2 regions of the Blautia sp. HCP3S3_D9 genome follow, and region 2 is predicted to be linked to the other one. Evidence: riboswitches for the same ligand, from Rfam matches in the RefSeq annotation. Region 2 holds a riboswitch; the other holds the start of a gene.

Region 1 (15,829 bases), on a different contig from region 2:
TACCGTCACTGTTCATGGAAAAGGAACCTACGTTGCAGCCACAAATAAAAACCTGATGAGGGAAGAACAGCTCAAAGAAGTAGAACATGATCTGGAGCAGGCAATCATGAAGGGCAGAAGATGTGGACTGAACGATGAGGAAATCAGAAATCTTTTTGAAATGATCATGGAGGACTAAGACATGTTGAAAATCAGTCATTTGCAGAAACATTACAGAGGTTTTTCGCTGGACTGTTCTATGGAAGTACAGCCTGGGATGATTACAGGACTTATTGGAAGAAATGGTTCCGGGAAATCCACCACATTTAAAGCTTTGCTCGGCTTGATTCATCCGGATGGCGGAGAGATAGAGGTCTTTGGGAAAAGGGCAGAAGAGCTTAAGCCGGAGGATAAGCAGAAACTGGCAGTTGTTTTTGCAGATTCAGGCTTCAGTATGTATCTGACAGCAACGGGCGTGGTCAATATTATGAAAAGCATATATCCGGATTTTGACAGAGAGAAATTCCTGCAGCAGTGCAGAAGATTCAATCTGCCCACAGACAAGAAAATCAAAGAATTTTCCACTGGCATGAAAGCAAAGTTTAAAGTACTGGCAGCATTAAGTCATAAGGCAGAACTGCTGATTCTGGATGAGCCCACAGTTGGTCTGGATGTGATTGCCAGGGATGAGGTGCTGAACATGCTGAGAGAATATATGGAAGAAAATGAAAGTAGTTCTATTCTGATCAGTTCGCATATTTCATCAGATCTGGAGAGTCTTTGTGACGATTTTTATATGATCCATGCCGGAAAAATTATCCTTCATGAGGATACAGATGTACTGCTGTCAGATTATGCAGTTCTTAAAGTTGCAGAAGAAGAGTACGAAAAACTGGATCAGCAATACCTTATTAAGATCCGGAAAGAAGCTTATGGATACAGGTGTCTGACAAACCAGAAACAATTTTATATGGAAAATTATCCGGATGTTGTAATTGAGAATGGAAAGATTGATGATCTGGTAGTGATGATGGAGGAACAGGTATGAAGGGATTATTTGTAAAGGATATAGAACTGATGAAACAGCAGAAACAGTCTTTTATCCTGGTTATTGTAATGGGAGTCATCCTGAATCTGGCAGGAAGCGGGAGCGTCAGTTTTGCTATAGGATATTTTATGATTGCCACAGCAATTTTTGCCATTACGACTATAAGTTATGATGAGTTTGATAATGGTCTTGCATTTCTTATGACCTTGCCGGTTACCAGAAAACAGTATGTGGCGGAGAAATATCTGCTGGGAGCAGGGCTTACGGCTGCAGCGTGGGGAATTGAAGCAATAACGGGAGTGATCTGTAAAGGTGTGGCAGAGCTTCAGGGGTGCCTGAGTGAGAAAATTATTGACACTCTGATATACATTCCACTGGCGCTTCTTATGTTGTCAGTATCGCTCCCGCTTGTAATACATTTTGGAGCAGAAAAAGGACGTTATATTGCAATGGTCATGTGGGCTATTATAATTGCCGTAGTTTATATTCTGATAAAAACAATGGGACTTTCAGCAGACGCAGTCGGTGCATGGCTGAATGGACTGAACTGGGGAATGGTATTGGCCGGAGTTGTATTATTTACAGTAATTGTATATATGGGATCTTTTTGGATTGGTGTCCGGCTTATGGAGAAGAAAGAATTCTGATGTGTCTCGAATATGGTTGTAATTATAAAAGCAGTGTGCTAAAATTATATCAGCGTAATTGAATAGCTGTTAAGTGAACATTATCATACGCAGATTTTGTGTATGATAATGTGAGAGGGAATCAGGTGAAATGCCTGAACGGTTGCGGCCACTGTATACAGAAAAAAAGCGGGATTGTAATATGTCATTGCATAAATATGTGAGAAGGCGGAATCCGGCTGTCAGAGAGTATCTGGAAATATTTCTGATACAATATTCATGAACTGCTGAAGCATGGATGTTGTATCAGTTTTTATTTTATGGGAACTTTCTGTGATCTGTGAGTCAGGAAACCTGCCTGACAGCGTAAAGAAGGAGCTTCCGTAAAAAGTATCCGTTATTCTTATCACTTCTATTTTACTTTTTCTGAAGTCTCATCTTTTCGGTTACACGAACAGGTAAATAACATATACGAAAAGAGAGGAAGTCAAATGAAAAACAGGTATTTATCCACAAGAATCATGGCAATTATGATGGCAGCAGCTATGGCAGTTTCCGCAGCTCCGGCAGCTTTTGCAGCAGAGAGAGCAGACTCTGAGACAATCAAAGAGGACAATCAGCCGGCAGCAGATGCAGACTCTGATACACAGGAAGATGCAGACGCACAGGATTCAGCAGATGCAGATAAGACAGCAGACGCAGAAGGTACAAAGACAGAATATCCTCTGACCATCACAACCTATGATTATGATGGAAATGAAATCGAAACAACCTATGAAAAGGCACCGGAGAAAGTTCTTGCTGTATATCAGGGAAGCATTGAAACCATGCTTGCACTTGGCCTGGAAGACCGTCTGGTAGCTACTGCAGGTCTTGACAATGAAGTTCCGGATGAACTTAAAGATGCATTTTCAAAAACAAATTATCTTGATGAATTTACCCCATCCCTTGAGACTGTAACGATGTTGGAGCCAGACATGATCTTATCCTGGAGCTCCCTGTTTTCTGATAAAAATCTCGGAAATGTAACAGACTGGATCGACAAAGGCTGCAACACTTATTACAACACAAACACACGTCCTGACGGAGACAGAACTCTGGAAAATGAATTTACAGACATCTTAAATCTTGGAAAGATTTTTGATGTACAGGACAAAGCACAGGCAATCGTAGATGATGCAAAGGCAGTGATCGATAAAACTCTTACAGCAACAGCAGATGTAGAAGAGAAACCAAGCGTAATGGTTCTGGAACCTCTTGGAGAAGATATCACAAACTATGGTGCAAAGAGCCTTGGTGGAGATATGGTAACACAACTGGGTGCGACTCTGGCAAATCCGGATGCTTCTACAGCAGGAAAAGAAGATATCATTGCAGCAAACCCTGATGTGATTTTTGTTGTATACATGCCATATGCAGGTGATGATCCGGAAACTGTAAAAGAAAGCCAGCTTGCCGTTATCAAGGATGACGAAGCACTTCAGAGCCTTGACGCTGTAAAGAACGGTCGTGTTTATCCGATCATGCTCAGTGAAATGTACGCAAGTGCAACACGTACACAGGATGGTATTGAAACTTTCGCAAAAGGATTATATCCGGATGTGAATCTTGACTGATTGAGGAAATAACAGTGAAAGAACAGGTTTCACAGACAAAAAAAGGCAGTGTGCTCAGGACATCCATGTATGTGGCAGTTCTTATCGGGCTTGCGGCATTTTTGATTTTTTCCATTCTTGCAGCAATCACTTTTGGAAATGCAGATCTGTCACTGAAAGATGTTTACAGTGTCATTGCATATAAATTGTTTCATATCAAAAGCCTGTCCGCCTATGCAGAAGGCGCAGTTCACGATGTTGTGTGGCTGATCCGGCTGCCCAGAGTCCTGCTGGCTCTGGCAGTTGGAATGGCTCTTTCCGTCTGTGGCGTAGTTATGCAGGCGATTGTCCAGAACCCACTGGCAGATCCGTATGTACTTGGTATTTCATCCGGTGCATCCCTTGGTGCAACACTGGCGATCATGCTTGGAGTTGGTGGATTTCTCGGTGGAAACTCAGTTGGTGTTACTGCATTTATTGGTGCAATGGTCACTTCTTTTGCAGTAATTGCCATTGCAAACATGGGCGGAAAAGCTACTTCTGCCAAACTGATCCTTGCCGGAATGGCTGTCAGTGCGGTATGTTCTGCTTTTTCCAATTTTGTTATCTATATTACCAACGACAAAAATGCAGCAACAGAAGTAATGAAGTGGACGATGGGAAGCCTTGCAGGTGCAAGCTGGAGCAGAGCAGGTGTGATGCTTCCTGTTACATTGATCTGTGTGATTATTTTCTGGACGCAATATCGTAACTTGAATCTGATGCTGTTAGGAGATGATGTATCGATCACACTGGGAACTGATTTGCACAGGCTGAGAACCTTTTATCTGATCGTTGCTTCTGTAATGATTGGGTTTGCAGTATATTGTGCGGGTGTGATCGGCTTTGTAGGACTTGTGATCCCTCATGTGATCAGAATCCTGTTTGGAACAGACCACAGAAGATTACTGCCATTAAGTGCACTGCTTGGTGCATCATTCCTGATCTGGTGTGATGTGGCATGTCGTGTGATCCTGAAGAATTCTGAGATGCCGATCGGTGTGCTGGTATCCATTATCGGTGCTCCATGCTTTATTTATCTGCTTGTGCGGAAATCCTATGGATTTGGAGGTAGTAAGTAATGAAAATCACTACAGAAGATATTCAGGTTGGATTTCACGCCAGACAGATACTGAAGGGAATTTCCATAGAGTCAAAGGATAAGGAACTGGTAGGGATCATCGGACCAAACGGAAGCGGAAAATCTACATTATTAAAATGCATCTACCGTATCCTGAAGCCAGATGCAGGTGCCGTTTATCTGGACGGCGAAGAACTCCATTCCATGAGCGTAAAAAGTTCCGCCAGAAAAATGGCAGTTGTGGCACAGCACAATTACTACAACTTTGATTTTACCGTACGGGAAGTCGTGTTGATGGGACGTGCACCTCATAAGAAAGCATTGGAACGGGATAATGCAAAAGATTACCGGATTGTTGAAGAAGCACTGAAAACGGTACAGATGGATGCATTTGCGGATCGCACATTTTCTACGCTGTCAGGTGGAGAGCAGCAGAGGGTTATTCTGGCAAGAGCACTTGCACAGCAGACACCTGCACTGATCCTTGATGAGCCGACTAACCATCTGGATATCACACATCAGATCATGCTGATGGAACTGGTAAAGAAACTTAACGTAACTGTAATATCAGCTATCCATGACCTGAATATTGCGGCGGCATACTGCGATAAGATTTATGTATTGAAAGATGGTGTGCTGGAAGGATATGGAACTCCACAGGAAGTACTCACTCCGGAGCTGATCAAAAGGATTTACCAAGTAGATTCGGAAGTGGTAAATGACAGCCGCGGGAAGATGCATATTCTATTTTTATAATATGATATCAGGGTCAAAAGGTCAGAAAGTCGTTCGTGCTTGCACGATAAGACTTTTGAGCTTGGGACTCGCCAAACATGAGAAAGTAGCAATTTACGTAGTAAATCAGAGGATTTCGAATGTTTGAGTATTGACAGGCCAGAGTTAGGAAAATTTTTGACTCTGGCCTGCTATATATGGAGGAAAAAGATGAATAAGATAGGAATTTTGACGTGTATTCATTCTAATAATGTATGCGCCAGAGTTGGATGCCTGGCAGCATTTCAGAACAGAACCGATTTCTTTCAGGATTATCCGGAAGATACCTGTCTGGCAGCAATGATGACCTGTAACGGATGCAAAGGCGCCAACCCGACAGACCCCATAGAAGACAAAGGAATCCTGGAAAAGATAGACAGACTGGTCAGCGAAAAGATCAGTGCCATCCATGTTGGTGTCTGTCGTCTCCCGGATGGAAAGCATGAATGTCCAAGGATGACACAGATCTGCAATATGATAGAAAAACGTGGAATCAAAGTAGTCAGAGGGACACATAAAGAATAAAAAAGTTTCTATACAATTTATAAAATAAAAAAATATAAAATGCCTTGAATATGGAGCTTAAAATTAATTGTGATATGAAATAAATGAACGTATAATAGCAGAACCCTATTGGATTTCTCTATATCAGTATGTTAAAATAATTAACTGATAAAGCTGACAGATAGAACGTTAAAAAATATATACTGATTATTCATAAGAAAAAAGGAGTTCTAAATATACTATGGAGAAACTTGTTGTAGGTATCCTTGCCCACGTAGATGCAGGTAAGACTACGTTGTCGGAGGGGATTTTATATTTAACGGGAAAAATCCGTAAGCTGGGGCGTGTGGATCATAAGGATGCGTATCTGGACACTTATAACCTGGAGAGGGAGCGTGGAATCACGATTTTTTCCAAGCAGGCGGAGTTTGAACTGGGGAACAGGGGGATAACTCTGCTGGATACGCCGGGACATGTGGATTTCTCGGCGGAAATGGAGAGGACACTGCAGGTTCTGGATTATGCCATTCTTGTGATAAATGGAGCGGATGGTGTGCAGGGGCATACCATGACCTTATGGAGACTTCTGGCAAGATACCAGATCCCGACGTTCCTGTTTATCAATAAAATGGATCAGGACGGAACTGATAAAGAGAAACTTTTGGCAGAATTAAAGAAGCGATTAAGTGATAATTGTGTTGATTTCACCTGGGAAAACACAAGTGGAATGGAAAATAGTATTGACGAAACAGCGGAGAAAGCAGAAGCTGAAATATCAGCTCTGCATTCTCAGTTTCTGGAAGATGTTTCTGTCTGCGATGAGGAACTGCTTGAAAAATACCTGGAAACAGAGAAAATATCAACATCAGATATCCAAAAAGTAATCAAAGAGCGAAAACTTTTCCCATGTTTCTTTGGCTCTGCGCTGAAAATGACAGGTGTAGAAGAATTCCTCCATGGTTTGGAAAAATACTGCGAGACACCGACATATCCGTCTGAGTTCGGGGCAAAAGTATTCAAGATTGCCAGAGACGATCAGGGCAATCGTTTAAGCTATATGAAAATCACAGGTGGAACATTGAAGGTGAAGGAACTTCTTACAGATACAGAGAAAGCGGATCAGATCCGTATTTATTCCGGTGCGAAATTTGAGCTTGCAAAGGAAGCTCCTGCAGGAACTATCTGTGCAGTGACCGGCCTTTCCCAGACACATCCGGGACAGGGATTTGGAATTGAACGGGAATCTGAGATGCCGGTTCTGGAACCTGTATTAAATTACAGAATTCTGCTTCCTGAGGACTGTGATGTTCACCAGATGCTGAAGAAACTCAAAGAGCTGGAAGAGGAGGAACCGGAGCTTCACATTGTATGGAACGAGCAGCTTGGAGAAATCCATGCCATGCTGATGGGTGAGGTTCAGATTGAGATATTAAAGCATCTGATCTGGGAGCGTTTCCACGTAGCAGTAGAGTTTGGCACAGGAAATATCGTATATAAAGAAACAATCGCAGAGCCGGTAGAAGGTGTAGGCCATTTTGAACCGCTGCGTCATTATGCAGAAGTACACCTGCTTCTGGAACCCGGAGAGCCGGGAAGCGGTCTGCAGTTTTTTACTGCATGCAGTGAGGATGTGCTGGACCGTAACTGGCAGCGTCTGATTCTGACTCATCTGGAAGAACGTGAGCACCCGGGAGTACTGACCGGTTCTCCGATTACGGATATGCAGATTACACTGATCACAGGGCGAGCTCATCTGAAACATACAGAGGGCGGCGATTTCCGGCAGGCGACGTACAGGGCTGTGCGGCAGGGATTAAAGAAAGCAAAGAGTGTCCTGCTTGAGCCATATTATGAGTTCAGACTTGAGATTCCGGGAGATATGATCGGGCGTGCTATGACTGACATTCAGAAAATGAATGGAACCTTCCAGCAGCAGGAAGCGGATGAGGATGATATGATGGTATTGAAGGGGAGTGCGCCTGTATCAATGATGCGAGATTATCAGACACAGGTAACCTCCTATACAAAGGGACGGGGCAGATTATTCTGTTCATTGAAGGGCTATGCCCCATGTCAGAATCAGGATGAAATTGTAGAGGAGATTGGATATGATTCCGAACGTGACCTGGACAATCCCACGGGTTCTGTATTTTGTGCTCATGGAGCTGGATTTGTGGTGCCATGGTATGAAGTAGAGGATTATATGCACTTAGAAGGGGTTGACGAGTCTGAGCTGAGTGATACCATACCGGATAGTGAAGAAAGTACAGCAGGAAACAGGAATGGAAGGAATCAGGGAGACTCAGGTTATTGCCCGCCAAAGAATGCCGGCGTAGGAAGCTATGAGGATGAGGAAGAACTGAAAGCTATTTTTGAGAGAACTTTCGGACCAGTCAATCGTTACAAAGAACCACAGTTTAAGAGAACATTTTCTTCAAAATCTGACAGCGGCAGCTATTACCGTAACAGCTCTTCTGCTAAGAAGAAAGAAAAAGAATATCTCCTTGTAGATGGCTATAACATCATCTATGCTTGGGAAGATTTAAAAGAGCTGGCAGATGCAAACCTCCATGCAGCTCAGACAAAACTGATGGATATTCTGAGCAACTATCAGGGCTTTAAGAAATGTACGTTAATTCTTGTATTTGACGCTTACAAGATAGAGGGCCATGCAGAGGAAGTGATCACCTATCATAACATCCACGTAGTCTACACAAAAGAAGCTGAGACAGCAGATCAGTATATCGAGAAAACGGTCCATAAGATCGGCCGTGAAAACCAGGTAACGGTAGCTACCTCCGATGGACTGGAGCAGATTATCATCATGGGACAGGGTGCCCACCGTATGTCTGCCAGAGGTCTTCGGGATGAAATAAAAGCTACAGAAAATCAGATCCGCCAGCAATGGCATGAGAAACGTCAGAGCAGCAAGAATTATCTGATCGACAATATTTCTGATGAAATGGCGCAATATATGAAAGAGAAACGACTTGGAAAACAGTAAAAGGGAGATGCAGTCATGAAAGAAAAGCTGACACAAAAAGATGTTGAGAAAATTCAGCAGGAGATCGACCACCGCAAGCTGGTTGTACGAAAAGAAGCAATAGAAGCTGTAAAGGAAGCCAGAGCTCAGGGAGACCTGAGTGAGAATTTTGAATATTATGCGGCCAAGAAGCATAAGAATCAGAACGAAAGCCGTATCCGTTACCTTGAGAATATGCTGAAAACAGCAACCATTGTTTCTGATGATTCCAAAGACGATGAAGTTGGAATGGACGATATTGTAGAGGTATATTTCGAGGAAGACGATGAGATTGAGAAATACAAACTGGTTACTTCCATAAGAGGAAACTCCATGGAAAACCGCATCAGCATTGAATCTCCCATTGGTATGGCATTAAAAGGTCATAAGGTTGGAGACAGAGTGGAAGTAAAGGTAAATGATAACTACAGTTACTTCCTGGAAATCCGTTCTATTGATAAGACTGGTTCCGAGGATGAAGAAATCCGCGGATTCTGATAATAATACTGTCGAAATACAGGATCCGGATTGATAAAAGAACTATTGTAAGAGATGAACACCGGTTAGTGTCATATCTCCTGCAATGGTTCTTTTTATTTTTATATCAAAAATACGGATGGATTTATGGGAACCTTACACAGAATGAATATGATGACTGGAAATTTTACATGGATTTAACATTCTCATGGGGATGATTTTACAAAGCATGGTTATGATGAGAAGCAAGTCAGGGATATGTATCGCAAAAAAACATATATATGCCTGCACATGTCTGAGACTGCCATCAGATGGCAGAAAGTAAATAGCCATATACTTATGAAAAGGGAAAAGGAGAATAATCATGGATTTATTCAGTATATTAACATTGATCGGAGGCCTTGCATTATTTTTGTATGGTATGAATGCAATGGGAGATGGCCTTGCGAAGGTTTCCGGCGGAAAGCTGGAGAAGATTCTTGAAAATCTTACTTCAAATCCGATAAAAGCAGTGCTTTTGGGAGCAGGAGTAACAGCAGTGATCCAGTCATCTTCAGCTACGACTGTTATGGTAGTAGGTTTTGTAAATTCAGGGATCATGAAATTATCACAGGCAGTAGGAGTGATCATGGGTGCCAATATCGGTACTACGATCACCTCCTGGATCTTAAGCCTGACAGGAATACAGAGTGATAATTTTATCATTCAGATGTTTAAACCAACATCATTTTCCCCTGTGCTTGCGATCATTGGTGTGATTTTTATTTTGTTTATCAATGATTCAAAGAAGAAAGATATCGGAAGTATTTTTATTGGTTTTGCAATCCTGATGTACGGTATGGATATGATGAGTTCTGCTGTAAAACCCCTTGCAGAAGTGCCGGAATTTACAAACCTGTTACTTAAATTTTCAAATCCGTTGTTAGGTGTTATAGCAGGTGCCCTTCTTACTGCAGTGATCCAGTCATCTTCTGCATCCGTAGGTATTCTGCAGGCCCTGTGTCTTACAGGTGCAGTACCGTTCAGTGCAGCAATCCCGATCATTATGGGACAGAACATCGGAACCTGTATTACTGCAATCCTTTCTGCAATCGGAGCCAAGAAGAATGCAAAACGTGCAGCAGCAGTACATCTGTATTTCAACCTGATCGGTACGGTTATCTTTATGACTGTATTCTATCTTATAAATGCAGTTGTTGGATTTTCTTTCTTCCATCAGGTAGCAACACCGGCAGGAATTGCTGTTATCCACAGTGTATTTAATGTTACTGCAACGATCATTCTCCTTCCTTTTGCAAAGGGACTGGAGAAACTTGCCTGTCTTACAATCCGGGACAAAAAAGAGGACGTTGTTGTTTCAGCAGAGGACAGAGAGTTTATGATCCTGGAGCCTCGTTTTCTGGAGAAACCGGCATTTGCAGTAGAGCAGAGCCGCAATGCAGCCAGAAAAATGGCAGAAGAATCCCACAATGCACTGTTTACAGCACTGAGTCTGGTGGATAAATACAGTGAAGAAGGCGTAGAACGTGTGGAAAACATGGAATCCAAGGTTGACCGCTATGAAGATGAACTGGGAACTTATCTGGTGAAGCTGAGCCACAAAGATATCTCAGAAGCAGACAGTCACAGTCTTTCCATTATGCTTCACTGTATCGGGGATTTTGAACGTATTTCCGACCATGCTGTAAATATTATGGAATCAGCACAGGAGCTTTATGAAAAAGGACTGAAGTTTTCCGAAAATGCAAAGAAAGATCTGGAAGTGCTGGGACAGGCAGTAGAAGATATCGTAAATACGGCATATGAAGTTTTTGACAAACAGGATATGAAGCTTGCGGAGAAAATTGAACCACTGGAAGAAGTGATTGATGAACTTTCCAAAGAAGTAAAACGTCGTCATGTACAGAGACTGAGAAACGGTGAATGTACAATAGAGATGGGATTTATCCTTTCGGACATTACAACCTGTCTGGAACGTGTGGCAGACCATTGTTCCAATATTGGAGTCTGTGTGACGCAGGTGAATGAAGATCTGTATGATACTCACAGTCATCTGAATATCGTCAAGAGCCATCCGGACGAAACATTTTATCATGAACTGGAAGACGCACGAATCAAATATCAGCTTTCATAAAAATAAACAGGTAGATGATGGTTACTGTACACATGCCATTATCCCGCGAGGTGTTTTGGCATGAATATGCCAAAATCCCGAGACATACAAGCCAAAATTCCATTGCCGCAGGCAATTTGGAATGAATTTTGGCAACGTTACTGAGAACGAAGTGAACAGTAACGGATGATGTTATTTGCATGATCAGGAAATCCGGGCATTCTGAAGTATCTGAGAGAGATATTTCAGAGAAAATGGCCGGATTTTTGCTTTAAAGAAATGAAGCAGATGACGGATATTTACTTGTACAGGGATAAAAAAATAAGTATACTGAAAAAAGAAATACACTTGTGACGACAAAGCAGGTGATAAATAAAGGGGAGGAAAAGCAGAATGATCTATTGTGTAGAAGATGAGCGGAATATCAGGGAGCTTCTTATTTATACACTGGAAACAACAGGATTTAAAGCCAGGGGGTTTGGCAATGGCAATGAACTGATGAAAGCGCTGAAAGAAGAGATACCGGAGCTGATCCTGCTGGATATCATGCTTCCGGGAGATGATGGCTATACCATTCTGGAACAGCTGAAAAGTATGCCATCTGTAAAGGATGTGCCGGTAATTATGGTTACTGCAAAAGAAGCGGAATTTGACAAAGTAAAAGGTCTGGAAGGCGGAGCGGATGATTACATTACCAAGCCTTTCGGTATGATGGAATTTGTTGCCAGAGTAAAAGCAGTTCTCAGACGAAGTGCCCGTCAGAATGAAGACAAGGAACTGCATTACGACGAGCTTTATCTGAATGTAGGACGTCATGAGGTGCATTACCGGGAAAAAAAGGTCGATCTTACCCGAAAAGAATTTGAACTTCTTCAGTATCTGCTGGAGAATAAAGGACTTGTTATGACAAGAAATCAGATCCTCTGCCATGTATGGGGATATGACTTTGACGGTGAAACCAGAACTGTGGATGTCCATGTGAGAACCCTGCGTCAGAAACTTGGAGAGGCAGGAAATCTGATTGAAACGGTCCGGGGTGTAGGATACAGGATCGGCGCATAACAGATAAAACAGGCGAAAACAGGAGTGGAAAAATGAAGCATAAAATATTCAGTCACACCAGTTTACTTATTATTTTATCCGTAATACTTACATTCCTGGCAGCAGGAACTGTCATGTATAACAGATATGATATTTATATGAAACAGGGTGTCAGAGATGAAGCCGCATATATTAAAACAGGTCTGGAAGAAGACGGAGACGTTTTTCTCTCAGACAGGGTCGGAGACGCCACCAGCAGCAGGATCACTCTTCTGGGAAAAGATGGTCAGGTGTTGTTTGACAGTATTGAGAATCCGGAAGAAATGGAAAATCACAGTAACAGACCGGAATTTATTGAAGCTGAGAAGCAGGGATCCGGTGAGATGGTCCGCTATTCAGACACCTTATCAAAACAGACGTTTTATTATGCTGTAAAATTAAAGGATGATCAGGTTCTGCGAGTAGCCAGGACTACAGACAGTCTTCTGGTAACAATGTTAACCAGCTTTCTTCTGCTTGGCGGACTGGTATGCGTGATCCTTGTAATTGAACTTTTTCTTGTGCAGAAACAGACCAGAAAGCTGATAGAGCCTATCAACCGGATTGATCTGGAACATCCTCTGGAGCATGTATGCTACGAAGAATTAAGGCCATTGCTTTTTCGTCTGGATCAGCAGAACAGACAGATTCAGAAACAGCTGGAAGATCTTAAGAATGCAGAGAGTGCAAGAAAAGAGTTTACGGCAAATGTTTCCCATGAATTGAAAACTCCTCTTATGTCAATCTCCGGATATGCGGAGCTTATGATGAATGGAATGGTACCGCCGGACAAGATGCAGGATTTTTCCGGCAGGATTTTTCATGAGTCCGAGCGTTTATCAAATCTGGTTGCAGATATCATTCAGCTTTCCAGACTGGATGAGAAGAACGGAGAAACTATGTTTGAACAGGTTGACATCGGAGAGCTTGGGGAAGATGTGATCAACAATCTGCAGAACAGGGCAGCAAAGAAAAAGATTAATCTGGAATATACAGGCGGACCTGCACAGATGCAGGGAGTACGCCATGTATTATATGAAATGTTCTACAATATTACAGATAATGCTATCCGCTATACCCCGGATGGTGGAGATGTAAAGATTTTTGTGGGAAAACTTAATGGGAAACCGTACTTTCGTGTGGAAGATAACGGAATAGGAATTCCGGAGAGCGAACAGCAGAGAATCTTCGAGCGTTTTTACAGAGTGGACAAGAGCCATTCACGTGAAACCGGAGGTACAGGTCTGGGGCTTTCCATTGTAAAACATGGCGCAGTTTTGCATCATGCGAAGATTCTTCTGGACAGTGAGCCGGGTAAGGGAACGAAGATGGAAATCCTGTTTGATCAGACTAAGTAAAGCTCCTGTGAAGCAGTTATTCGGTGCAGTGAAGCGGATGATTTTGTCTGGTGTTGAAAAGAGAGTGGACAGTATCCGACATGGTTGTTAGAAATGTATAAATTTTGGGGATTGACAGACAAGTGATTATTGGAGAAAATAAAATCAGACAGTTATCCATGTAAAAGCAGGTACAATGGAGGGTATTTTCAGTATGGAAAAATGGAGAAGCATTGCAGCGGGTATGAGCTGTTTGTCAATGCTGTTTGCAACAGGAGCGGTTACTGTATCAGCATCAGATGAAATCACAGAAATTCCGGAACAGAGTATTGTATACTGGTCCATGTGGGAAGAAGATGAACCACAGGCAGATGTGATCAGAGAAGCAGCAGAAGCTTATGAAGAAGCAACAGGTATTTCTGTAGAGATTCAGTGGAAGGGCAGAGGAATCCGGTCTCTGATAGAACCTGCCCTGGATGCCGGAGAACAGATTGACCTTTTTGATGATGATTATCAGAGGATGGCTCAGGAACACAGGGATTATCTGGCAGAATTAAAAGGAATGGCAGATACTGTGGATTATGAGAAGCATATTATGCCGGTACTGTTGGAGCAGGTGAAGAACTGGGGAAATGGAGAACTGCTTGCAATGCCGTATCAGCCTTATATCACAGGCGTCTGGTATAATAAGGATTTATGGGAAGAGGCTGGACTTACAGAACAGGATATCCCGGATACCTGGGAGAAACTGATCAGAGTATGCCGTAAGATTAAAAACAGTGACAGTGGCCTTAGTGCCATGACCTGCGATGAAGAGTATGTGAATCTTCTGTATGGATATCAGCTTGCCAGATATCTTGGACAGGAGAAAGTGCAGCAGCTGATCCGTAACTGTACCTGGTCACAGATTCCGCAGGCAAAAGAGGCGGCAGATGATATCAGAATTTTGTTTTTTGCGGGATATATGAGTCAGAGTGCACCGGCACAGCATCCGGAAGGTCAGGATGAAGTGGGAGATGGCGAGGCAGTCATGGTGCTGCAGGGCTCCTGGGTTCCGAATGAAGTGACAGAAGCTACAGAATCTGATGATTCCTGGGGATTTTTTCCATGGCCTGCAGTAAAGGCCGGAACAGACGGCACAGAAGGTGTTATGGTGGGAGCACAGGGATTTGGAGTCACAAAGGATTCGCAGATGAAGCAGGAAGCTTTTGACTTTGCATATTCCATCTGTACCGGGGAAACAGATATGAAAATGACAGATGTGGTTAATTCCATCCCGGCAGATACGGACAATACACAATGGCCGGAAGTGCTGGCAGATGCAGTACCGTATATGAAAGAGATGTCAAAGCCGTACATGTGGGCTGCAGGTCTGGAGGCAGATCCGGATTATAAAGAACAGATACAAAGCGAACTTCTGAAGCTTACAAGATTAGAAGAAACATCGGATGAATTTATAGAGAATCTCAGCAATATGAAATAAGAAAAAGGCTGTTCAACATTATGAAAATATTGGTCTGGTATTACTGGCGCTCTCGTTCTGAGAGCGCCTTTATTGATGTGATATATTCTGTGGGTGTCATTCCGGAAATTTTTTTAAACTGTCTGGAAAAGTAATGGATGGAAGAGTATCCCAGAAATTCTGAAATCTGCGTAAAGTTCATCTGGTTCTCGCGGATCAGTTGTCTGGCATAGGCGATCTTTAACCGGGAAAAGAAATCCATGGCGCCACACTGATGTTGTTCCTGAAATATTTTCTGAAGCTGGGAGCGTCCGATCATATTGTCATGACACAGATCGCAGAGTGTAATATTTTCCCGGATATGGTCCTCCATATAAGCAATGACACGTTTATAGACAGCGGAATTATTTTTCAGATTTACAAATTGGCTGACAGGTACAGTCATGGGAGGAGAAGAATTTCTCCGGATCATGTAGATCAGCATCTGCTCAAGGTAAATACGGATAAGCTGCTGAGAACCAAACAAAAAATCTTCTTTCTTTTCCATCTTTTCTGTATAAGGATCATCCAGAGGGGTTTTGATACAGCGGCGTGCCTCGGCAATCAGCATTCCCATGAGATTTCTCTCAGAATCAGAAAGTTTCAGCAATTTTTTCTCAAAGAATTTCATACATGGAGAATCGCATTCACTT
Region 2 (15,829 bases):
GCTACAGTATGCGAAAAGCTGGTTCCTTTTATGGCATTCTTTTATGTGCTTGGATGTCTGGTTATTCTGGGAATTAATTATGATTTTATTCTCCCTGCTGTCAAAACGATCTGCAATATGGCGTTTACACCTGGTGCTGCTGCCGGTGGTCTGGTAGGACGCGGTATTATGATGGCTATGCAGTATGGAATTGCCAGAGGACTTTTTTCCAATGAATCTGGTATGGGCTCTGCTCCAATTGCCGCAGCTGCTGCCCAGACAAGAAATCCAGTTCGCCAGGCTCTTGTTTCCAGTACCGGAACTTTTTGGGATACAGTTGTTGTATGTCTTATGACTGGCCTTGTTCTGGTTACCAGTATTATGAAAAATCCTACTATTGATATGGGAAATATTACAGATGGCGGTGTACTTACGACTCTGGCCTTTCAGCAGATTCCAGTTCTTGGACCTGTGATCCTGGTGGTTGGAATTATTTCTTTCGCATATTCTACGGTTCTTGGATGGGCATATTATGGCGAACGATGCGTGGAATATTTTGCAGGCAAAAAAGGACTGATTCCTTATCGTGTTCTTTACATTGCTGTTGCCGCTATTGCACCGGTTATTTCGCTGAATCTGGTATGGACTGTTGCAGATATCCTGAACGCTCTGATGGCAATCCCGAACCTTGTGGCGGTGCTTTTGCTTTCTAATGTGATTGTTAAGGAGACGCGGAAGTATATTGATAATCTCGATGCGAAGGATGAGACGCCAATTGAGGTTATTGATAAATAATGAGATTTCTAAAAGAGCCAGGAAACTTCCGATTTGGTTTCCTGGCTCTTTTAATGACTTCATTTATAAAATACTTATCTGGACACTTTATTCTTCACAGCAGACCATCCACTATACACTTTCTTTCCCAGCGCATTATAAGAATATGCCCGTATTCTGTAATAGTATTTCGTTCCTTTTCTCAATCCTGTGTTAGTGTATCTTACAGTATTTCCGGATTTGATGGTTGCTACTTTTCTATAAGAACCTGTAGTGCCGGCTCTGCGATAGATTTCGTAGCCTTTTGCATTCTGGGATTTCTTCCAGGAGATTGTCAACCTCTTTGCAACTTTATTGGATATTCCACTGATAACCGGTTTAGAAGGCTTCACGGTATTGTTGTCAACATCATAAGCTTTATCTGTCATCTGCAGAACAGAATTTGCACCGGTTCCGTAGGTGTCTCGGGTATCCTTATCATATTTGAAATATATATTGCCGCTTTCGGTTTCATAAGTATAACCTTTTGAAACACTGCCATAAGATGGAGTATTAAGGAAAAGATCTCCGTCCTCTCCTACTGTACCTTTATCACTGTTTGTGATGTCTGCCATGTAGTATCTGCCATCCTGCTCTACAATATTCCACATATGAGGTCCGGCACCGGTTCCGCCGTCCATATCTCCGGTTACTGTATAACAGGTAATATCACTGAGATCACACAGGTACTGGAATGCTTTTGAATAACCCTCGCAGACTACCTGCGTAGAGTCATCTCCGTCAAACACCCAGATCAGCTGCCACGGATCACCATAGCCGTCTGCGTAAGAATCCGACATTGCTTCATCATTATAGTCTGTCAGATAGCAGATCATTTCCTTATAAGCAACCAGTTTCTCTGTCACAGACGAATTCTTGAATTCATTTACAATCTGTTTTGCATTTGCCGCCGATGCTTTTGCTATATTTACCATGCTGGCATCTACCCGATATTGATCGGATGCATAGCCATTGCATACCGGCATGGATACCTCCAGATCTGTAATCCTGACAATACGTTTACCGCCACTTACTGATACAGAATAATTGTAGCTCCACTCCGTGTTGGCCGTTTTCTCATACCAGTATAATTCATAAGGACAATCTGTCCGGAGACAGCTAAGAACTTTGTCTGTATCCAGATTGTCAAAAGTCTGTGATACTTCCTTTTCTAACCGTGCTCCCGAAGCAGAAGTCTGCCAGCGGAGTCCCAGATCTGAAGTGACCTTGAACTTTGTGCTTCCACCTTTTGCTGCTATATTGGTTACTTTTGTTTTCATCTCTTCATAAAGAGCCTGCTGTACACCGGAAAGAACACTCTCGCCAATAGAAGTGGCAGGAGCTGTAGCTGCATCTTTCTCGTAGAAGAACTGATTTGCATACTCCCCAAACAGTTCATCATTGTTTGATGAAGTATCAGTATTCAGACTGACTTTCTCTGTTACATGCACAGAACCATCCGGGAGTTCCTGTATGGTTCTTTCTGTGACTGTGAAATCATTTCCTGCTGCGGTATCATCAGTAATGCTGCTATCTGTAACATTGCTGTCCGTGATACCATCATCTGCACTATTGAATTCAGCAATGTCACCACCTGAAATCGCTTTATTCTCTCCGCCATCTGTAAAAACTGTGGCGTTGAAATCTGCATCCGCATTTGACTTTCCCTGATTTTTTGCTGAAGATGTTTCTTGTTCTGTGCCATTCTCAGCAGATGGAACCTGATCCGTGTTAGAAAGTGACTCTACTCCCATCCCATCTGTAAACTCGTCTGCTGCCAGTATTGGTGCTGTCAAAGTTCCTGCTGCCAGCACGAGACTTAAACTCAAACTGATAAAACTTTTTCTTCTGTACATGCTTCCTCGCTCCTTATCCTTTGTTTTTACTCAATATTTCGTTCACTTGATATCTACAAATTACCTCACCGCGAAGCAGCTCCCGCATTTTCGTTCCACTGCAATGGGTGCTAAACATGTGACGCTGCAAGCCCTGATATCTCTCTATTAATAAAATACAAGATTTCAGGAAATGCTGCAAGTGATATGGGACAAAACGACATATTTCGGGATAGTTGACCAGGATTACTGCATACTTGGCGTGGACTGTGGTGTCTGCATCTTCAAAATCCACAGCCTTCATTCCTCCATCAGCTGCCCGCTCCTTGCTGGAAAAAAAGATTAAATTTTGTAAAGGGAGCCTGACCAAAATGGCCAAATCTCCCTTTCAATTATTTTTACATTATATTATTCCACAGTTACACTCTTAGCCAAATTTCTTGGCTTATCTACATCCAGACCTTTAGCTACGCTGACGTAGTATCCCAGCAACTGAAGCGGAATAACTGCCAGTGAAGTTGCAAAGTGCGGGTCTGTTTTTGGTATGTAGACGGTGAAGTCTGCGGTATCTTCTATATTATAGTGTCCGTATGTTGTAAGGCCCATAAGGTAGGCGCCACGGCTCTTGCATTCTACCATATTGGAGACTGTTTTCTCATAAAGATGATCCTGAGTGAGGACGCCAATTACGAGGGTTCCGTCTTCGATGAGGGAGATGGTGCCGTGTTTGAGTTCGCCTGCTGCGTAGGCTTCTGTGTGTACGTAGCTGACTTCTTTCATTTTCAGGCTGCCTTCCATGCTGATGGCATAATCGATGCCACGACCGATAAAGAAGGCGTCTTTTGCATTTGCCTGTTTGGCTGCGAACCACTGGATACGTTCTTTGTCGTCTTCGATGATCTTGGTGATCTTATCCGGAAGGGCTTTCAGTTCTGTGATCAGCTGCTGGTATTTCTCTTCTGTAATCTGCTCTCTTACTCTGGCGAACTGTACTGCCAGGGTATAGGAAGCGATGAGCTGAGTGCTGTATGCTTTTGTGGTTGCTACGGAGATTTCCGGACCTGCCAGGGTATAGAAAACGTTATCTGCTTCTCTGGCAATGGAAGAACCTACTACATTGACGATTCCCAGTGTACGGATACCGTTCTGCTTTGCTTCGCGGAGTGCTGCCAGACTGTCTGCTGTCTCACCGGACTGACTGACAATGATCACAAGTCCGTTTGGATCCAGGATTGGGTTTCTGTAACGGAATTCAGATGCAAGTTCTACACGTACCGGAATTCTGGCCAGGTCTTCAATTACATACTGAGCTGCCATTCCTACATGGTACGCAGAGCCGCAGGCTACAATATAAATCTGGCTGATTTTGCGGATATCCTCTTCTGTAAGACCTACTTCTGTAAGATCAATGTGATCGTCTTTGAGTACAGAATACAGAGTATCATGGACTGCTTTCGGCTGTTCATGAATCTCTTTCATCATAAAGTGCTCAAATCCGGCTTTCTCTGCTGCTTCTGCATCCCATTCGATAGTCTTTGGCTCTTTCTGGATCTCGTCACCGTCCAGATTGTAGAAAGTAATCTCACCTTTTCTGACACGGGCCATTTCCAGGTTTCCGATATAATATACGTTGCGGGTATATTTCAGGATTGCCGGGACATCAGAGGCAATATAGGATTCACCGTTCTCTACGCCAAGGATCATTGGACTGTCTTTTCTTGCCACATAAATCTCTTCCGGATAATCTTTGAACATGATCGCCATTGCATATGAGCCGCGGATACGGACCATTGCATGATTGATGGCATCTACCGGTGTACCGAGATATTTCTTATAATAATAGTCTACCAGTTTAACTGCTACCTCTGTGTCTGTAGATGAATAGAATTCATATCCGTTACGAATGAGTTTGTCCTTTAACTCCTGATAATTCTCAATGATTCCATTGTGGACTGCTACCACATTTCCATCATCGCTCATATGCGGATGTGCGTTTGTCTCAGATGGCTCGCCATGAGTTGCCCATCTGGTATGTCCGATTCCGCATGTACCTGGAACAGACTCTCCATCGCTGGTCTTGTCTGCAAGAACTTTCAGACGTCCTTTCGCTTTGATGATTGCTGTATCACCTTCTCCGTCACGAACTGCCAGACCTGCTGAGTCATATCCTCTGTATTCCAGTCTGGACAAACCGTACAGCAGAATCGGTGCTGCCTGATGATTACCTGTAAATCCTACAATTCCACACATTTTCTATATTCCTCCTGAAGAATTCTTCAAACCTTCAAAGTTCGCAGATTTGTTATATAAATCGCTTCTTTTCTCATGTTTGTCGGTTCTGAGATTCAAATTTCCTATCATGCATACAGACATGAAAATGATTCTTCCATTTTTTGACCCTGATATCATAATGCAAAAAAACAGAGGCAAAATCTCTTCTGCCCCTGACTGAAACCTGTGATTTCGGGGTGTTTCTTTCCATATCGTGTTTCATTGTAGCATGATGTTTCACTTATGGCAAGAAAATCGCCCAAAACGATATACTCTGTTTTTATGAAAATACTTTCACAAACATTATTCTTTGATAATATCCTCAAGATTTTTTTATAAACAAAGGTCACCAAAACCCCGAGACATTTTATTTTACTTTCTGGCTTTTTACAGTGGACCATCCACTATATACTTTTTCGCCGTTTTTATCATATGTATAGGAACGGATTCTGTAATAATATGTGTGTCCTTTTTTCAGTTTCATATTTGTGTATCTTATGGTGGAACCAGATTGGATCACTGCTGCCTTTACATAGGAATTGGTAGTTCCTGCACGGCGGTAAATCTCATATCCTTTTGCTCCTTTTGATTTCTTCCAGCTGATCACAAGTTTGCCGGCTGTCTTGTTTGATATGCCTGTAATTGTTGTTTTTGCCGGTTTTGCGGTCAGGCCATCCGCCGAATAGGACTCCTGTGTCATCAGAAGGATAGAATTCTTTCCTGTTCCATATAATTTCTTCGTATCTGTATCGTATGCATAATGCATGTTTATGCTGTCTGTGGCCTATGTATAGCCTTTGGAAATACTTCCGGAGAGTGGGGTATCCAGAAACAGCCCGCCCCCGGCTCCTACTGTACCCTCATCGCTGTTGGTAATATCTGCCAGGTAGTATTTACCATTATTTGCAACAATATTCCACATGTGAGGTCCTGCTCCAGTTCCACCGCTCATGATACCGCTTACTGTATAACAAGTAATATCACTGAGATCGCATAAGTACTGGAATGCCTTGGAATAGCCCTCACAGACTACATTGGTGCTGTCATCTCCGCAAGCTGTACGATTATGTCTCTCTTCTTATGCATATTTAATCTCTCCTTATCTGCCGTAAAAAATAGAAAAATGGAAACATATCTGCCAATTTTTCTATATCATATCTACAATATCCTATTTCGCCAAATAAAACAAGAGATTTAAAAGAATGTACTGTAACAGTAACGTACTCTAGCGTATTGCAGCTATTTTCTTATCCGCTCTGTATTCAGTACCTGCCAGAAGTCCTCGTTCTCCTGCCAGATAGCATAAATCTGCAAGACGTTCGTATTTTGTCTGCATGCATGCAATGTAGTCATCCAAGAATCTTTTTACCGGATACGGGAGATCTAATCTCTCATATCTGTTCTCCAATTCTATAAGATCATTGTTATCCTGCTGGATGTATTTATCCGCCATACTCATTTCCGCCTTGAGAGCAGCAAGTTTCTCCTCGTAATTTGCTGTTAATTCCATCGCATTCATTGTATTCATTATTCTCTTTTCTCCTATTATCCTGTGTCTGTGATCTGATGTTGTTACTTCACTGCATTACTTTATATGATATATTCTGTATTTGCGTGTGTGTTGATTTCGTACTGTGGCATTCCCTGTTCTGGATGCCGCAGCTGTGTTATGTAGAATAAAAAATCGTATATATTTTCTATATCTTGTGTTGTATTAGCAGTTATGTTACATCTTTTCACATAATGTAGTGTGTTGGTTTCTGTCCTATTTCGAGTTTAATTTTAATTTTTATGCCTCTAAAAGTCAATGGAATTCGTCCGACGTTTTATGATATAATTCGACATTCATCTTGATAATACGTAGAAAAAAGCAGCTGCCCGTCATGTAACTACATGCGGGCAGCGATAAAAAAGTGGATTTTTTTCAGGTGTTGCGGATGATCCGGTTTAATTTCATGAAGTCTATGACTGCCTGTTTTCCGATCTTGCAGATTTTCTTCATGTTAATGGAATTGACTCCTCCCTGGCGGGGACGGAAAGTGATAGGCAGATATTTGATGGTACATCCTTTTTTCTTGTAGATTACCGCCAGAAGAACGTTAGAAAGATTGAAGTTCTTCGGAATCAGGGCAATGTATCTGCGCATTGTTTGCGCTTTCATCAGACGATATGGAGTGTTTGCATCTGTTAGAGTTACACCGAAACAGATACGAATAACTAATTTCAGTGTTTTGGTCACAAATACACGGGAAAATCCGTCTTGTCTGTCCTTTCTCCACCCGATAACCATGTCGTATTTCTGTCTGCGGTTCCAGAACGGTTCAAACTCTTCCGGAAGTGTCTGACCATCGGAATCTGTCTGGAATATGTAGTCTGCACCGTTCTTCAGAGCATATTTATACCCGTATAGCACGGTTGCTCCATGTCCACCGTTTGGCTTTGTCAGCGGAGTCAGAAGCGGTCGTGTTTCAGCGCATTGTTTTAATTTCTCATATGTGGAATCTTTGCTTCCGTCGTCAATGATCACCAGGCGGGACTGACCATTCCCATTATGCTTCTCTATAATGGGATACCAATCGTTGACGACCAGCTCAATGTTATCCTGTTCGTTGTATGCAGGAATAACGATATATAGCTTATCCATAGTGCCTCTCCTTTGGATGTTTTCATTACTGTTCACTTTGTCTCAGTAACGATGTTTGATGAAATCCACTATAGCACATATACATGGGAAATGGTATTGCAGAGTTTATATATCCTTTACAAGTATTCCTAGCTTCCGGGCTAGATTGAGAAGTTCTTTGTTTGCAGCGTTCATGGTGCCGAACTCTTTCAGCGGGCAGATAACTTTCTGACACTGCTTCATAAGTTCTGCTGCATTTTCATAGTTTTTCTGTGAAATGCATTCAAATGTTTTCTCTGCAACTACCTGTGCTGCAAGAGCACTGGCTACCTGATAATCAACATCATTTGTATGAAGCACACCTGCTGCGAAAGGAATGCCCTGGCGCTGGAGTTTCCGGTAGATTGGAATTCCGCTTCCGTTGCCTCCGATCACGAATATCTGCGGTGTGCCTTTCGGTGGTTCCATTTCCACGCACCCGAAGGCTGCATTGTAGCTTCCCCGGGTAATGCCGTACAGATTTCGAATGTAATCTGAGGTAAAAATTTCCTCCGGTGCACCGTATTTCTCTATGTGTTCTCCATGAACACAAATAACTTTGTCAGAAACTTTCTGTGCAAGATCCAGCTCATGAAGAGACATTATGACTGTAAGCTGATTGCCCAGAACCATTTGTTTCAGAATTGTGAGCAGTTCCAGTTTATGACGGATATCCAGGAATGAAGTCGGCTCATCCAATACAATGATCTCCGGCTCCTGGCAAATGGCGCGGGCAAGGAGAATTCTCTGCCGCTGCCCATCACTGATAGCTGTAAAGTCTCTGTCTTTTAAGTCCCAGGCATGGACAGTTTCCATGGCTTCCTTTACTTTTACCTTGTCCTCTGCTGAAAGAATTCCCAGAGTACCTGTATAAGGGTAACGTCCGGTTGCTACGATATCTTCACAGGTCATTAATTCCGGACGCATTCTCTCTGTGAGAACAACTGCCAGTTTCTGCGATACTTCTTTGTTGGACATCTGACTCATCAGCTGTTTATCCAGATAAACCGTACCACTGATTGTGGCAAGCTGTCTGGTAATACTCTTAAGAATTGTGGATTTCCCGGCTCCATTTGGGCCGATCAGAGTAAGGATCTCACCCTTTTTTAACTGAATATTGATTTCTCTGATCAGTGGTTTACCGTCATAACCGACCGTCAGCTGATCTGTATGAAAAAAATACGGCTCTTTCGCAGGCGCTTTTTTATTTGTATTGTTATCCATGTTCTCTCTATATCTTTCCTTATATTTGTTTCTTTGCTCGTAACTATTCAGTATCTTCGCTCACAGTTACGAGTCAAAATCCATTGAAAATTGCTTTTGGTGATGGAAGTACATTCTGCCAACAGGTTATATTCTCTGCTGTCTGCGGATCATAATATAGATTACAACCGGTGCTCCGAACACTGCAGTTACGGAGCTGATACTGAGTTCTGTAGGCGCAAATACAGTTCTGGCTATCAGATCGCAGAAAAGGCAGAATACTGCTCCTCCAAGGAAACACGCAGGGATCACAAGGAGAGGTCTGGCTGTTTTGAGCAGGCTTTTGGCAATGTGTGGCACTGCGATTCCCACAAAGGATATTGGTCCTGCAAAAGCGGTCACACAGGCGGACAGAATGCTTGACAGCAGGATCAGTGCCACGCGAAACAGTTTGATATTCACGCCCATGTTCTGCGCATAGACTTCTCCTAACTGGTATGCACCAATAGGTTTTGACATGAAGAACACAATTACCATCGTGATCAGCACAACGACTGCCATTACCCGCACATTCGCCCATGACATTCCTGAAAAACTTCCCAGAGACCAGTTGTGGAGATTGACAATATTGGAATCATCTGCAAACGTAACCACAAAGTCTGTGACAGCGGAGCAGATATATCCGATCATAACGCCACTGATGACCAGCATGGACATATTGTGGACCTTCTTTGCCACCAGCAGGACAAATCCCATGGAGATCATGGAACCAATAAAAGCTGCGATGATCATTGCCGCGGATCCCATAGAGATAGATCTGCTGAGGAAAAAGATCATCAGCAGGGCAACTACCAGCTTGGCTCCCGAGGAGATTCCAAGCACAAAAGGTCCTGCGATCGGGTTATTGAAAAATGTCTGCAGGAGAAATCCGGAAACGGAAAGTGCTCCTCCCAGGATGATAACTGCCAGGATTCTCGGAAGACGGATCTCCCATATGATATTATAGGCAGTGCTGTCCCCCTGATGTCTGAATATAATATTCAGGATTTCGCCTACGGAAAGGTGAATGCTTCCGGCATTTACGTTCCAGACAAATAAGATCACCAGCAGAACTGCCAGTATGATAAATGACAGCCAGTATCTGGCTGTACGTTTCTTGTCGTTCATGTCCTTGTTCCTTCTATCTTTTATTTGTTTTCTATGCTCTTATCCCGAATTATATGGATAAGAGCAAATTTGCTTATTTACTCAGATATAATACAAGGGCAAACTACAAGTTTTGCCCCTGTACTAAAATCCTGTCTGCAGGATTCCTTCTTATTAAACGAATATTCACAATCCACCTTCAACACTTACTTATAACTGTCCCTCTGTCTGATCCTTTGAATTTTTCTTTTATTTAAGTTTATGTATATAGTTGAGTTCTTCCAATGAATCATCATCTGTTGTCAGGATAGTGTGGATGTCTTCGATCATAGTTCCAAGTTCTGTTGTTTCCTGAAAAAGGTTCTTGCCTATGCACCATACATTTCCATCTTTCACTGCCTTAAAATCTGCCAGAAGATTGCTCTTGGCAAGGAGTTCGTCAATGGTTGTAAGTTCTCCGTCAATGGTGCTGTTGTAAATAATGTAATCTGCATCTTTTGCTTTGGCATAGAACTCTTCCATCTGCATATTCATAGTGGACAGGGCATTATCGCTCTCTCCGGTGTCTTCCGGGACGTATTTGCCGCCTGCAAGTTCGATCATGTTGGACACATAATCATTATTTTTGCGGACATTGACAGCGCCTACGGAATTGATGTAAAAGAACGCTACTGTCTTGCCAGTGTCTTTATCGTCAGATGCAAGGACTTTGTCAAGCTTGTCTGTCTGTTCTTTAAAAGCTTTCTCTGCCACATCTTCTTTTCCAAGGAGAACTGCATAGAGTTTCATCCATTCGGTTCTGCCAAGAGGATGACTCTCATAACTGGAACGTTCTACCATGACCGGGATACCAAACTGCTCCAGTTTCTCCTGTACCTCAGGGTTATGATGGATCATGGTGGACTCAATGGCAAGACCACATCCCTCGTTCAGGATCAGTTCATAGTCCGGTGCATTGTATTTACCGGCATAGATCATCTTTCCGGCTTCCATGGCATCTTTGGCTTCCTGAATATACCATCCGCTTTCCTTGGTTCCGGAGAGACGGATACTGTCAATGCCATCAATGGCACGAAAAAGATCCATGGCTGAAGTTGCTACCAGATAAATGTTATTCAGTGGCTGCTGGATTACTGTGATATCTTTATCCAGACCTTCCGGTGCTTCCTTTCCTTCCGGGACTACCAGAAACTGACCTTCCTGATCAATAGTGATAAGGGCGTAGCCATCATTATAGTAGTCCACGCTGAATTCCTGCGCATAGGATAATTCCATACTGTGATCATAAGTCAGTCCCGGGATATCTGCCGGAGTACTGGTGCTGTCTTTGTCAGCTGCATTTACCGTGCCGGTACAGATCAGCAGCATCGCCATCAGCAGAAAAGCATGAAATATTGTTTTCTGCAGTTTTGTAATTGAAATATTCTTTTTCATAACTGTATATTTCCGATTTATGTATTTTCTTTATTTAGTTTTTTGTATCTATTATTCAGCGTCTTTTGCTTTCGCTTCTTTGACAGTTGAGGAATCAAAGTTTAAGGTGTAGTCAATCTCATGAGGAGTACTCATTGCTACTGTATCAGCTGTTACTTCCATTTCTGCGTCAAATACACTGACCGGGATTTCGAAAGTGGAGTTTCCATCTTTATTGACTGGCTCATATTTTTCGCCATCTACGAGCATGTAATCGTAATTCGGGCTGCTCCATACGATAGTTGCTGTGGCTTTGTCGCCTTCTACTTTGATTGCAGCAGGAGAATCAACAGTTGCTCTGCCAGTTCCGCCTGTGAGGGTTACTTCCATTGTGTAGTCGCCATCCTCAAGGTTAAGATCTGCTAATGTTTTGCCTTTTTCGTCTTTGCTGTCTTTCTCTGTGTCTGCTGTTTCTGTGTCATCTTTCGCGTCTTCTTTTGTGTCTTCTGCATCTTTGGAAGCTGTGTCTTCGGTATCTGCTGCTTCTGCATCATCTGTTTTTACAGGATTGGTAACACTTACTTTATGATCGTACCATTTGCCCTTGGTTCCGATAAGGGCTACGTCGAACTCTTCGTCAAGTGCAGGCACCGGGATATCGAAGCCGTATACTTCTTCGGTCATTCCATCGCTGTATGTAACAGTGTCTGTAGTTGGCTCAAGGAGTTCTGCGCCATCTTTTTTTGCATCTTCGGCTTTTCCGACGAACAGATTTACGATTTTCTTGGATGCAAGGCTTACATGAATAGTCATCTGACCATCTTTTACTGTGAGGGTTCCTTTTCCGTCGTTTGCTTCGTTCACATGGAACATTCCATTGTCAGTATCGAATTCTGCTGTATAAGTGCCATCCTCTAAGGTATCTCCCTTGGATGTGTCTGCATCTTTGCTTTCTTCATCTTTCGCATCTGTTTCTTCTGTGTCAGCTGCGTCCTTATCTGCTGTTTCTTCTGTTGCAGTATCATCTTTTGTTTCTGCCAGGATTGGGCTTGTGCCGAGTAATGTTGCTGAAACTGTAAGGGCTGTCATTAATAAGGTGAATGAACGTTTTTTCATGATGTTACTCCTTTGTCTTATATATAAATTTTTGTTTTTCTTCTGTTAAATATTTTTCTTCTATAATAATAGATAAAATGAAATATTCTTCCTATAATAGTTGTTTCGTTTTTATTAAACTAAACCTGCCAGTGCAGATATACTATATGATAAAAAGTCTCATTCCTTTCTATCATATAGTATATCTGCCCGGGAACTTTTGCAAGTTCTCCGGGCAGTTTTTCGTTTGGACAATATTTAAAATCTTTTAAGCGATTGATTATTCAGCGTCTGTTGTTTCCTCTGCTGCATCATCTGTTGCAGTATCATCAGCTGCTGCGTCATCTGTAGATTCTGCGTCATCTGTAGCTTCTGCATCGTCTGTTGCTTCTGCGTCATCAGATGTTCCAAGAGAGTCGATAGCTGCTTTTGTATGCTCTACATAGAGATCTTCTACTGCTTCGATTCTTCCAAGACCTTCGATCTGGCAGTCAACGCTGTCAAATGCTCCGGATGCTTCAAACTGAGATTTCCAGGAATCTTCATCATCGCCAGCCATATCGTTGTTAGCGTGGTCACCAGCAACAACCATCAGAGGACGAAGGACTACATTCTTGAATCCTGCATCTTTAACTTTTGCGATAACTTCTTCGCAAGCTGTATCTTCTGGTTCACCTTCTACAGTACCGATGAAAGCGTTTGTGAATCCAAGGTCTTCCATCTGTGTCTGCATCTGGTCATATGTTACGTTAGCTGTATGGGATGTACCATGTCCCATGAATACGAATGCTGTACCAGCATCTGCTGCTGCCTGCATATCATCGAATCCTGCTTCCTGGCAAGCTGCATCTGTGATTGCCTGAGCAACTGCTTTCTTGTCATCGTTAATTACTGTAGCGTCATCGCCTACTTCACCAAGCATTGGCTCTGCGATTGCAATAGATTCGAATTTATCTTTGTATTCGTTAACAGCATCTACCATCTCATCATACTCTGCACCATGCATCAGATGTGTAGGCTGTACAACAAGGTTCTTAACACCGTTATCTACTGCACGGTCAAGTGCCTGCTGCATGTTATCGATTGCTTCATCATCTCTTGCTTCTACATGGTTGATGATGATCTGTGCTGTGAATGCACGTCTTACGGACCAGTCCGGATATGCTTCTGCAAGAGCATCTTCAATTCCTTTGATATCCTCTGCACGGCTATCGTTGAAGGATGTACCAAAGCTTACTACCAGAATTTCGTTCTCACCGATTTCGTCCTGGTTACGTGGATCATCTTTGGAAGCATCACCTGTATCACGTCCAAAATACTCTGGGCTTGCTTCTTCACCTTCAACCAGTTCTTTCTGAGCATCTGTCAGTTTGTCCCATGCTTCTTTTGCTGCTTTGCAGTCTTCATCAGTTGTGTCATTTCTTTCCTGAACATAGATCTTGTCGATCAGGGCTGCTACTTCGTCAGCTGCTTTCTGATCATCATCAGAAGCTTCTGCTGTATCATCGGAAACGTCCTCTGCTTCTGCAGCATCTGTTGCTTCTGCGTCATCAGCTGATTCTTCTGTTGCTGTGTCATCAGAAGCAAATGCTACTGTGCCTGTTGCTGCTGTCATGGAACAGGTCATAGATACTGCAAGTAATAAAGCTAACATGGATTTTCTTTTCATTTCGTTTTTCCTCTTTTATTTCTCGTATTTCCGGACAGACGTATGCAAAGAAAAGCAGCTACATATACTGCAGCTGCCACTTTCCCATAAATACACGGTTGTTAATTATAAAAGAGCTATGTATAGTTATGAGAATAGAGGTTCTGTAATACCGCAGACCTTAAATTCCACGCCAAGGCAGTTCTCCTGACTTCGATCATCGCCGCTTTTCCCTTCCCGGTCGCCCAGTGGTTTCTGAAAAGCAACTCCCATACACAGTGACGGTATCGCTCCGGATTCTCACCGGATTCTCTTTTGTGCATCAATATGATGCAACCTTCGCGTTATAACATTGCACATATTCAATTCGGATACTCTTTTTTTATCACATCTGATAGAAAATGTCAATACAATTTGTTTATATTTTCTATTAATATTTTTGCATTATATAAGAAATCATGCTGATTCTCTTACTTTATTCGTTACTGTTCGCTACACTCTCAGCAACATGTGAATAATAATCTTTATTCTGCTTCCGTTAGTGTTTTGAAGAAACAGGTTCTGCTGCCTGTATGGCAGGCTGCGCCGATCTGTTCTACTTTCGCAAGGATGGTGTCGTTATCGCAGTCCAGAGTAAGAGACTTTACAAACTGGAGATGACCGGAGGTAAGACCTTTGGTCCAGAGTTCGTTGCGGCTTCTGCTCCAGTAGGTCATCTTGCCGGTTTCGAGTGTGGTGTTAAAGGCTTCTTCGTTCATGTATGCGAGCATCAGAACTTCATTTGTCTGATAGTCCTGAGCAATGTCAGGTACCATTCCGTCGCTGTTTAATTTGAAATCAGACCAGGCGATATTGCTTTTAAACTTTGATGTGTTTTCCATTATAAGCTTCCTTTCGTGGATAATACATCTGTGATCCTTGGATCATAAGATGTAGCTGCATCCAGTGCTTTGGCAAAACTCTTAAACATAGCTTCTGCTACGTGATGGTTGTTCCCACCGGTTAAGACTTTAATATGAAGGTTCATGCCGCAGGAATAGGAAATGGCGTAGAAGAATTCTTTTACCATTTCTGTGGACATGTCACCGATCTTGTCTGTGGTAAATTCTGCATCCCATGCGAAATATGGTCTTCCGGACAGGTCGATTGCGCAGAGTACCAGGCATTCATCCATTGGAAGGATACAGCTGCCATAGCGTTTGATTCCTTTTTTATCACCGATGGCTTCTTTTAATGCAGTTCCAAGAACGATTCCAGTGTCTTCGATGGTGTGATGATCGTCTACCTGAAGATCGCCGTGGACTCTGACACTGAGGTCAAAGAGTCCGTGGCGGGTAAATCCGTCCAGCATATGGTCGAAAAATCCTACACCTGTTTCAATGTCAGAAACTCCGGTTCCGTCCAGATTTATTTTTAATTTAATTTCGGTTTCTTTTGTATTTCTTTCTACTGAGGCTTCTCTTGCCATGATTAGGTCCTCTCTGTTTTACATTTTATAGTATTTTCACTTTATAATATCCAGGATAAAAAAGTCAGAAAACTATTCGTGCTTACACGATAAAATTTTCAACTCAAACATCAATTTATGATGTTCAGGAAATAGAACCTTTAACAAATTTGAAAATCTCAGGTATTATATTATTCCTTATCTTCATCCTCGAAACGCACCGCAATGGAATTGGCATGTGCAGTGAGCTGTTCGGAGGTTGCAAACTGGATGATATCTTTGTGGATGTCACGCAGTGCAGCTTTTGAATAGTATAC

The links. Region 2 has a riboswitch for cobalamin ahead of ACTNES_RS10650 (sirohydrochlorin cobaltochelatase). Riboswitches for the same ligand answer to the same signal wherever they lie in the genome.
Region 1: another riboswitch for cobalamin. It lies ahead of ACTNES_RS05225 (ABC transporter substrate-binding protein); the one in region 2 lies ahead of ACTNES_RS10650 (sirohydrochlorin cobaltochelatase).

Annotation. Positions count from the first base shown of each region.
Region 1 covers NZ_JBQHWS010000015.1:237-16,065, forward strand. Annotated here, with positions in the region: gene ACTNES_RS05210 (GntR family transcriptional regulator) at 1-178, shown strand, start outside; gene ACTNES_RS05215 (ABC transporter ATP-binding protein) at 182-1,027, shown strand; gene ACTNES_RS05220 (ABC-2 transporter permease) at 1,024-1,674, shown strand; cobalamin riboswitch at 1,753-2,029, shown strand; gene ACTNES_RS05225 (ABC transporter substrate-binding protein) at 2,145-3,269, shown strand; gene ACTNES_RS05230 (FecCD family ABC transporter permease) at 3,284-4,369, shown strand; gene ACTNES_RS05235 (ABC transporter ATP-binding protein) at 4,369-5,124, shown strand; gene ACTNES_RS05240 (CGGC domain-containing protein) at 5,314-5,667, shown strand; gene ACTNES_RS05245 (NYN domain-containing protein) at 5,888-8,650, shown strand; gene greA (transcription elongation factor GreA) at 8,666-9,166, shown strand; gene ACTNES_RS05255 (Na/Pi cotransporter family protein) at 9,510-11,279, shown strand; gene ACTNES_RS05260 (winged helix-turn-helix domain-containing protein) at 11,652-12,320, shown strand; gene ACTNES_RS05265 (sensor histidine kinase) at 12,353-13,696, shown strand; gene ACTNES_RS05270 (ABC transporter substrate-binding protein) at 13,890-15,158, shown strand; gene ACTNES_RS05275 (helix-turn-helix domain-containing protein) at 15,199-15,753, opposite strand.
Region 2 covers NZ_JBQHWS010000047.1:91-15,919, forward strand. Annotated here, with positions in the region: partial or broken gene ACTNES_RS10590 (alanine/glycine:cation symporter family protein) at 1-774, shown strand, start outside; gene ACTNES_RS10595 (fibronectin type III domain-containing protein) at 849-2,648, opposite strand; gene ACTNES_RS10600 (hypothetical protein) at 2,662-2,922, opposite strand; gene glmS (glutamine--fructose-6-phosphate transaminase (isomerizing)) at 3,036-4,877, opposite strand; gene ACTNES_RS10610 (fibronectin type III domain-containing protein) at 5,266-5,664, opposite strand; gene ACTNES_RS10615 (hypothetical protein) at 5,683-5,820, opposite strand; gene ACTNES_RS10620 (hypothetical protein) at 6,124-6,426, opposite strand; gene ACTNES_RS10625 (glycosyltransferase family 2 protein) at 6,823-7,542, opposite strand; gene ACTNES_RS10630 (ATP-binding cassette domain-containing protein) at 7,648-8,784, opposite strand; gene ACTNES_RS10635 (FecCD family ABC transporter permease) at 8,911-9,930, opposite strand; gene ACTNES_RS10640 (ABC transporter substrate-binding protein) at 10,159-11,283, opposite strand; gene ACTNES_RS10645 (hypothetical protein) at 11,395-12,438, opposite strand; gene ACTNES_RS10650 (sirohydrochlorin cobaltochelatase) at 12,698-14,086, opposite strand; cobalamin riboswitch at 14,246-14,421, opposite strand; partial or broken gene hisI (phosphoribosyl-AMP cyclohydrolase) at 14,593-14,928, opposite strand; gene hisB (imidazoleglycerol-phosphate dehydratase HisB) at 14,946-15,533, opposite strand; gene hisD (histidinol dehydrogenase) at 15,704-15,829, opposite strand, start outside.